Regions from separate parts of the Nonomuraea composti genome, predicted to be linked through region 1. Evidence: riboswitches for the same ligand, from Rfam matches in the RefSeq annotation. Region 1 holds a riboswitch; the other holds the start of a gene.

Evidence for each region. A riboswitch is a leader RNA that binds a small molecule or an ion and turns the genes downstream of it on or off. The one in region 1 is predicted to bind cyclic di-AMP.
Region 2: it holds a riboswitch for cyclic di-AMP, as region 1 does, so the genes downstream of both, HCN51_RS36970 (glycoside hydrolase family 25 protein) here and HCN51_RS01405 (CHAP domain-containing protein) in region 1, are expected to answer to the same signal.

Annotation. Positions count from the first base shown of each region.
Region 1 covers NZ_JAATEP010000001.1:308,971-312,948, reverse strand. Annotated here, with positions in the region: gene HCN51_RS01420 (hypothetical protein) at 1-191, opposite strand, end outside; gene HCN51_RS01415 (aldo/keto reductase) at 290-1,111, shown strand; gene HCN51_RS01410 (Gfo/Idh/MocA family protein) at 1,187-2,140, shown strand; cyclic di-AMP (ydaO/yuaA leader) riboswitch at 2,258-2,395, shown strand; gene HCN51_RS01405 (CHAP domain-containing protein) at 2,408-3,118, shown strand; gene HCN51_RS01400 (DUF6928 family protein) at 3,601-3,978, shown strand, end outside.
Region 2 covers NZ_JAATEP010000033.1:104,514-108,491, forward strand. Annotated here, with positions in the region: gene HCN51_RS36960 (dihydrofolate reductase family protein) at 1-70, opposite strand, end outside; gene HCN51_RS36965 (hypothetical protein) at 186-1,388, shown strand; gene HCN51_RS36970 (glycoside hydrolase family 25 protein) at 1,446-2,231, opposite strand; cyclic di-AMP (ydaO/yuaA leader) riboswitch at 2,243-2,389, opposite strand; gene HCN51_RS36975 (DUF4383 domain-containing protein) at 2,633-3,079, opposite strand; gene HCN51_RS36980 (hypothetical protein) at 3,129-3,494, opposite strand; gene HCN51_RS36985 (hypothetical protein) at 3,481-3,879, opposite strand; gene HCN51_RS36990 (NRAMP family divalent metal transporter) at 3,876-3,978, opposite strand, start outside.

The DNA of each region.
Region 1 (3,978 bases):
CGCGGCTCGGCCAGCACCAGGCCGTCCGGCAGCCCCAGCGAGCCCAGCTCGCGCCGGGTGGCCTTCAGCGGCCGCAGGCCCGCCCGCGGCACGACGGCCGTCTCGGGGCCGAGCAGCCCGGCGTGGTGGGCCTCGACGGCGCACAGCATCTGGAGCGGGGACTCCACCCAGGCCGACGCCTGTTCGACCACTCGTTGCCCTCCCAGCGGGGTGATGGCGCGTTAACGACCGCTTCAAGCTAGCCCCACCGCCTTAAGCCGTCAGAAACGCTGCATGAACAATGGAGGGTATGAATTCGCTCATGCTCAACACGGACGGCGTGCAGATCCCGCAGCTCGGGTACGGCGTCTGGCAGGTTCCCGCCGACGAGGCCGAGCAGGCGGTCACCACCGCGCTGCAGGCCGGTTACCGGCACATCGACACCGCGGCCGCCTACGGCAACGAGGAGGGCGTGGGGCGGGCCGTGCGCGGGAGCGGCCTGCCGCGCGAGAAGGTGTTCGTGACCACGAAGCTGTGGAACGGCGACCACGGCCGCGCCGAGGCCGCCTTCGACGAGAGCCTGGCCAGGCTGGGCCTCGACCACATAGATCTCTTCCTGATCCACTGGCCGGTGCCGAAGCAGGACAAGTACGTGCAGGCGTGGAAGGCGATGGAGAAGATCTACCGTGACGGCCGGGCCAAGGCCATCGGGGTCTCCAACTTCACCGTGGAGACGCTCACCCGGCTCATGGACGAGACCGGCATCACGCCGTCCATCAACCAGATCGAGCTGCACCCCTACCTGCAGCAGCGCGAGATGCGCGCCTTCCACGAGGCCAACGGCATCCTGACCGAGGCGTGGAGCCCGCTCGGGCAGGGCAAGGGGCTGCTGTCGGACCCGGCGCTGGCGGTGCTGTCGGAGAAGTACGGAAAGACGCCCGCGCAGATCGTGCTGCGCTGGCACCTGCAGCTCGGGAACGTGGTGATCCCGAAGTCGGTCACGCCCGCGCGGATCAAGGAGAACATCGGCGTGTTCGACTTCATTCTCGACTCGGAGGACATGTCGGCCATCGGGGCGCTGAACAAGGGGCAGCGGCTGGGGCCGGACCCTGACACGTTCAACGTGGCCTGAGTGACAGGCGTGGCACGGGTGACGCCGCGCCCTTTAATGACATATTGCCCTTTACCTCCCCTATAACATCTCCGGATGCGAGATTTCACTTGGGGAATTGCGGCCACCGGCGGTATCGCCCGCACCGTGGGGGCCGCCATCGTGGCGGAGCCGGGCATGCGGGTGGCCGCCGTCGGCTCACGGAGCCTGGCCAGGGCGCGGGCCCTGGCCGCCACGCTGGAGGCGGAGTCGGCGTACGGCTCCTACGAGGAGTTGTGCGCCGACCCGGGGATGGACGCGATCTACGTGGCCACCCCGCACGCGCAGCACCTCCAGGTGGCCGAGGCGGCCATCGCCGCAGGTAAAGCCGTGCTCTGCGAGAAGCCCCTCGCCGCCACCGTGCAGGACGCGGAGAAGATGGTGCGGCTGGCGCGCGAGGCGGGCGTCTTCCTGATGGAAGCCATGTGGATGCGGTTCAACCCGCTCGTCCGGCGCATCGCGGACGATCCGCGCTTCGGCGAGATCCGCTCGGTGCAGGCGTCGTTCGGCTTCGCGGCGCCCTACGACCCGGCGCACCGCCTCTGGGCTCCCGAGCTGGGCGGCGGAGCGCTGCTCGACCTCGGGATCTACCCGTTCGGGCTGGCCCAGCTCCTCCTCGGCATGCCTTCCGGCCTGCGCGTCACCGGCTCCCTGGCCCCCAGCGGGGTGGACGCGGAGGCGGCCGGCGTTTTGCTCTACCCCGGCGGCAGGCACGCTCTCGTGGCGGCCTCATTGCTCGGGAATTACCCGAACCAGGCCAGTGTTGTAGGTACTCAGATGCGGGCGGACCTCCAGGCGCCGTTCTGGGCTCCGCAGCGGATCGTTCTCACCGGGCCCTCCATGGAGCCGGAAGAGCATGTGCTCGATCCGGCCGACAACGGATATGCCGGAGAGATCCGCGAAGTCCGCGCCGCAGTGGCCGAAGGCAGGACCGAATCCTCGATCATGCCTCTTGACGAATCCCTTGCCATGATGGGGCTTCTGGCCGACGCTCGCAGGCAGATTGCCTAGCTGGGCTTTTATGGATTTGTAATCCTCTTGCCTCATGTATTACCTTATGGGGCACATCGGGACATACGTCCGGTTTGTCCGGCTATGTCAGACCATCGCACGAAAGATCGCAGGATCGTCCTGCGACCGCTGAATCCGCCTTCAGGCGGAACCGGGGACCCAGGTCCTTTGGGGCGAATCGGCACTCCGGTGCCGTAGGGCAGCTTCCACGCCCGAGCCCGTCAGCTAACCCGGTAAGCGGCATGGAAGCAAGGAGCACCTCCCTCGATGGCCAAGCACCGTATCAACGCTGTCTCGAAGACCAACATCGCCCGCGCCGCCCTCGGCGCCACCGTCCTCGCCTCGGCCCTCGGCGTCAACGCCATGACGGCCAACGCCGACACCGCCACGGGCGTCGCCGCGGCCACCGCCGCGAAGCACCCGGCCACCGCCCTCGCCGCCCACAAGGCCGGCTCGGCGGACGACCGCGCCGAGACCAAGATCAACGTTACCGCTGACCAGGTCCTCGCCATGGCCAGGGCCCAGGTCGGCACCTCCGAGAACGCCGCCGGCGGCGGCACCAAGTTCCAGCAGTGGTACGCCAACTCCCAGCGCGCCGCCGAAACCGTCGCCCGCGACGGCGGCAGCCGCACCGCGTACCTGAACGCCGCCTGGTGCTCGATGTTCGTCTCCTGGGTCGGTGAGCAGACCGGCGCCCGCCCGCAGGTCGGCTGGGACGCCTACACCGTCGCCCACGCCAAGTGGTTCGCCGCCAACCACCGCTGGGGCACCGTCGCCAAGCCCGGCGCCGTCGTGTTCTTCTCCTGGAGCGGCGGCAAGAGCCTGAGCGACATCCAGCACGTCGGGTTCGTCGTCAAGGACAACCAGAACGGCACCATCTCCACCATCGAGGGCAACACCGGCAACGGCAAGGTCGAGGAGCGCATCCGGCCGAAGTCGCAGGTCGTCGGGTACGGGTACCCGCAGTACGCCGGCTGACGGAACGTTCCAGGGCCTGATCGCCCGCCCTTCACCTTCCATGTGACGCTCACGAGCGCGCGTCCCCACCGGGGGACGCGCGCTCGCGCGTTGCCGGGGTCTTCCGGGGGGCCGCGCCGCGCCGGGCGGCGCGCCACGGCTCGCGCGTTGCCGGGGTCTCACCGCCGGACCGTGCCGGGCGGCGCGCCACGCTGCCCGGCCACCTCGCCAACCGGCCGACCAGGCACAGCGCCACCCACCCGCCTCGACCAGGATCTTCGCTGTGCCGGGCAGCGCCGTTGCGCCAGGCAGCACCGTTGCGCCGGGCAGCGCGGTTACGGTCGGGCGGCGTGGCTGCGGTCGAGCGGGCCGGTCCCGGGTCGGGCGGGCCGGTCCCGGGTCGGGCGGGCCGGTCCCGGGTCGGGCGGGCCGGTTCTGTCGGAGCGGCTCGCTACCTTGCTTCTTCCGAGGTTGTTCTGAGCACTCACCCCCCGGAGACCCGCATGGGAGCCAAGACCGGCGTCATCGCCTACTCCTCCTCCGACACCCCACTCCCCCGCCTGCTCCGCACCCCCGCCCGCCCCGACGCGGCCGCCACCGCCGCCCTGATCGAGCGCTCCTTCCCCGGCTGGCGCATCTCCCCGGCCGAGCCCGGCACGCTGTTCGACGACATCCGCCCGCCCGACGACCTCGCCTACGCGACCAGCTTCCCCGGCGTCGACCTCATCTGCTGCGCGCACTTCATGCTCGACCACCCCTCGCAGCTCCCCGCCCACCTGGTGGCGGCGAGTGAGGGCCGCCGGCTCGTGCTGCACGCCATGCACAGCGTCGTCGACTGGCTCGCCTTCGCCGTCTGGGAGGACGGCCGCCTCGTCCGCTCC
Region 2 (3,978 bases), on a different contig from region 1:
CCGCCCGCACGTTCGGGCCCGCCGTGAAACCGTCCAGGGAGACCGACACGTCCAGCACTACCTTGCTCATCACGAGCCTCCTTCGCTCCGGGTCACCTTCACGAGAAGGTCGGAGCCGCCCGCGCCGCTTCGACACGTTCGGCGGGAGAAATCCAGAAAAGGCCGCCGGCCGGTAGCATCCGCGCGTGGATCGCATCACCTCGGCCATCCCGGAGGCCGGCCCCGCCGACACCGCCGCCCTGCGCGAGATCGACCCCGACGAGCTGGCCCGTTACGTCCTCGACCCCAGGAACCCGTGGTGGCGGCGCCGGCGGTGTGCGGAGGCGCTGTTCAGGCGCGTCCCCGAGGCGCGGGTGCCCGAGTTGCTGGAGCGCATCCGGGATCCGCGCGAGTCCACCGACGTGCGCCTCGCGCTGCTCGCCGTGCTCGGGCACCGGGAGGAGCTGCTGCCGTGGCTGCTGCACGACGACCAGCGCAACAACACCTCGTTCAGGTGGCGGGGGGCGATCCTGAAGGCGCGCGGCGAGGCGGGCGACCTCACGGCGGCGGCCGAGCTGTCGACGCTGGCGTTCGACCAGTGGCACCGCAACAAGGCGAAGGGCAGGGCCGGGCTGGACGCGCTGGTGGAGCGGCACGGCGTGGCAGCGGTCGACCGCCTGCTCGGCGACCGGCCGGAGGACCGGGCGTTCCGGGTGCTCATGCGGCACCGCGCCGGCGAGGACATCACGCCGGCGCTGGCCGACCCCGACGTCGGCGTCGCCTACGAGGCTTACTCGCTGACGTGGGACGACGAGGCGTTGAGGGCGTTCGCCCGGGACGCGCCGACCGTGGAGGGGGCGCTGTGGGCGGCGCTCGGCCTGTACGACGTCACCGACGACCTCGACGAGATCCGGGCCATCGACGAGGCACTGGGCCGGCCGCGCGTCGAGGTGCAGGGCCTGGACGCGGAGATCCGCGCCGCGATCGTGCACCGGTACGTCCCCGAGTGCGAGGTGCGCACCGACCCGCGCTGGCGGATGGAGGCCCTAATCACCGAGCCGCCCCCGCCCACGGACGTGGAAGGGCAGCTCCGGCGGGCGTCGGACGCGCTCGCGCGGGCGGGCCAGTCCCCGGAGCCGCCCGTGCACTGCGGGGAGGACTACGGGCAGGGCACCGGAACGTACCACGTGATCAGGTGCGCGGGCGGCACGGTCCTGGTCAGCATGCTCGGGCGGTTCGTCACCGGCTCGGACGAGGCCACGCAGGTGCGGGCCCCGCTCGAAGCGGCCGGGTTCCGGTGGATCGACGACGACCTCGGCGCGATCACCGTGGACGGGTTGTGCGTGTACTGGTTCGGCACCCGCGACCCGATCAACGTGCGCGCCCTGCTGTTCTACTGGCAGGACTGAGGCCGGGGGCCGGGGGCGCCGGCCCCGCTGCCGGCCAGGAGCCGGGGCCCAGGGGCGTCAGGCGCGCCGGCCCAGGGCGCGCAGCTCGTCCGGGCTCAGCGCGGAGACGTTCTGGTCGATCGGCGAGTCGGTGTACTGGTGGATCGTCCAGGACTTCCAGTCGGCGGGCGGCGTCACGGCGCCCTTGGCCCGCCCGTAGTGGGCGACCCAGAGCGGGTATTCGGCCAGGCCCTTGCCGTAGGTGTCGGCGAAGTTCCAGCCGCTGTAGAACATCGGGGCGATCCCGGTACGGGCCTTGACGTGCGACAGCCACGCCTTGGCCCAGGCGTTGACCTGGTCGACGGAGCGGCCGTCGGTCGTCTCCAGGTCCAGGACGAGCAGGTCGCCGGGCTTGGCGGGCTGGGCGTTCACCACGGCGAGGAAGTGGTCGGCCTCGGCGATGGGGTCGTTGCCGGGGTGGCCGAAGTGGTAGGCCCCGCGGACGATCCCCTTGTCGCCCAGCTCGCGCCAGTGCCGGGCGAACGACGCGTCGCGGAAGGCGGTGCCCTCGGTGGCCTTGACGATGCCGAACTGGGCGGAGCTGGCGCTCCAGTCGTAGAGCGGCTCGTAGTTGGAGATGTCCAGGCCGTAGGAGAGCGCGTGCCCGGCGTGCTGGTGGGTGGCGGCGTGGCCTACGACAGCGCCGGCGACAGGGCCGGCACCGGGGCCGGCGGGGGAGGCCAGGGCCGTGCCGGTCACGCCGGTCAGCGCGACGGCGCCCGCCAGGATCGCGCCGCCGACGGCCAGGCCGAAGCGCTCGGAGAGCTGGTTCTTGAGGGTTGCGGCAAGCTGGGGCTTGGGCATGAGGTGATGACTCCTTGCTTCCATGCCGCCTACCGGGTTAGCTGACGGGTTCGGGCTTGGAAGTGCCCTACGGGCGCGGCGTGGGCCTGGCGTCCGATTCACCCCGGAAATGGTGGGTCCCCGGCTCCGCTGTGGCGCGGATTCGGCGGCCGGGCGTCGTTCTCGGAGCGGCGCCTGCGAGAGCGGTGCCTGCGAGAGCGGTGGCTACGAGAGCGGTGCCCGGTCGACAGAGGGCGACGGCTCGACGCGGAGCGTCAGCACGTGCCCTACAGAAGGTACATATCACCCCAAATAAGGTGCAAATACGGCAAAGGAGACCCGTGCCGTGCACAGGTCTCCATCGCCGCCCCGGCCGGGGATCCGCGGCCGGGTAGATTTTTCCGCCCTACCCCCGATCGGCCTCAGTGGTGGGCGGTGACGCGGCGCCGGCTGAGAGCCAGGCCGAGGGCGATCATGACGATGCCCAGCCCCAGGTGCAGCCAGTTGTCGGCGTTGTTGAGCGGGACGAAGTTGGCCGGGCTGTCATGGCCGACGAGCAGCCCGTAGATCCACAGCAGCAGGTAGATGACCCCGCCGCCGACGAGGAAGTTGCGCGCCCCGCTCCACGTACGGGCGAGCAGGACACCCGCGATGCCGAACAGCAGGTGCACGATGTTGTGCAGGATCGAGACCTGGAAGACGCCGAGCAGGTGCGCGTCGGAGTGGTGACCCGCGAACTGCAGGTCGTCGTACCCGGTCGTGATGCCGGGGATGAAGCCGAGCACGCCGACCAGCAGGAACAGCACGCCGACGACGAGCGCGGCGAGCTGCACGGGAGAGCGGGCGGCGGAAGTACGCGGGGTGTCCATCGGACCTCCCTTGATAGAAGGAACCCTCCTCCTACCCCCAGGCACGAAGTCAGGCGTCCGCCCGCCCCTCCTGGTACAGGTCACGGACGGAGGCGAGCTCCCGCACGGGCACGCGCAGCACGATCCGCTCGCCGTCGATGCCGCCGACCTGCTCCCACGTCACGTACCGGGTGTCGCGGTGCAGCACGCCGAGCAGCGCCCTGATCAGCCACGGGCCCTTGATGGCGGGGCCGCGCTCGTAGCCGAACAGCCGGCCGGTGTGCCGGGCGACCACGATCAGCCCGGCGACGCGGAAGGCGTTCTGGACCTGCTGCAGCAGCGGCCCGTCCTGGATCAGCCGCACGTCGGCGACCTGCCCGACGAGCTCGCCGGCGCTGTCGACGACGGGACGGGCGATGAGCTCACTCATTCTCATGCCGGGCTCCGGGGATGGGCTCGATGAGGCGGCTGCGGACCCACCGTTCGAGGGCGGGCCGCTCCAGCTCGCCGCCGACGTGCACGGCGCTGGAGATGTGGCTGACGTTCGCCATGGGGATGCGCGGCGGCGCCTGCTCGCCGCCGGCGCCGAACAGGCGGGCGGCGCCAGCCATGAGCCGGCCCAGCACGCCGCCGACGCGAGGGCCGAGCGCCAGCGGCCCCATCAGGATGGCGGTCACGTACGGGCGGCCCTCGTCGTCGAAGGCCAGCTCCAGATCGTCCACCTTGCACACGAGCCGGCCGTCGTGGTCGTGCACCACCTGCCGGTCCAGCAGGTGGAGCTGCGCGTGCAGCACGCGGGCACGCCCCGCGTGGCCATTCATTGCCCCGCCTTCGTGGCCAGCATGAGCGGGATCGCCGCGATCGACACCACGACAAGAAGGATCATGAATATCGTCCCCAGCGAGTTGGAGAGCCTGCCG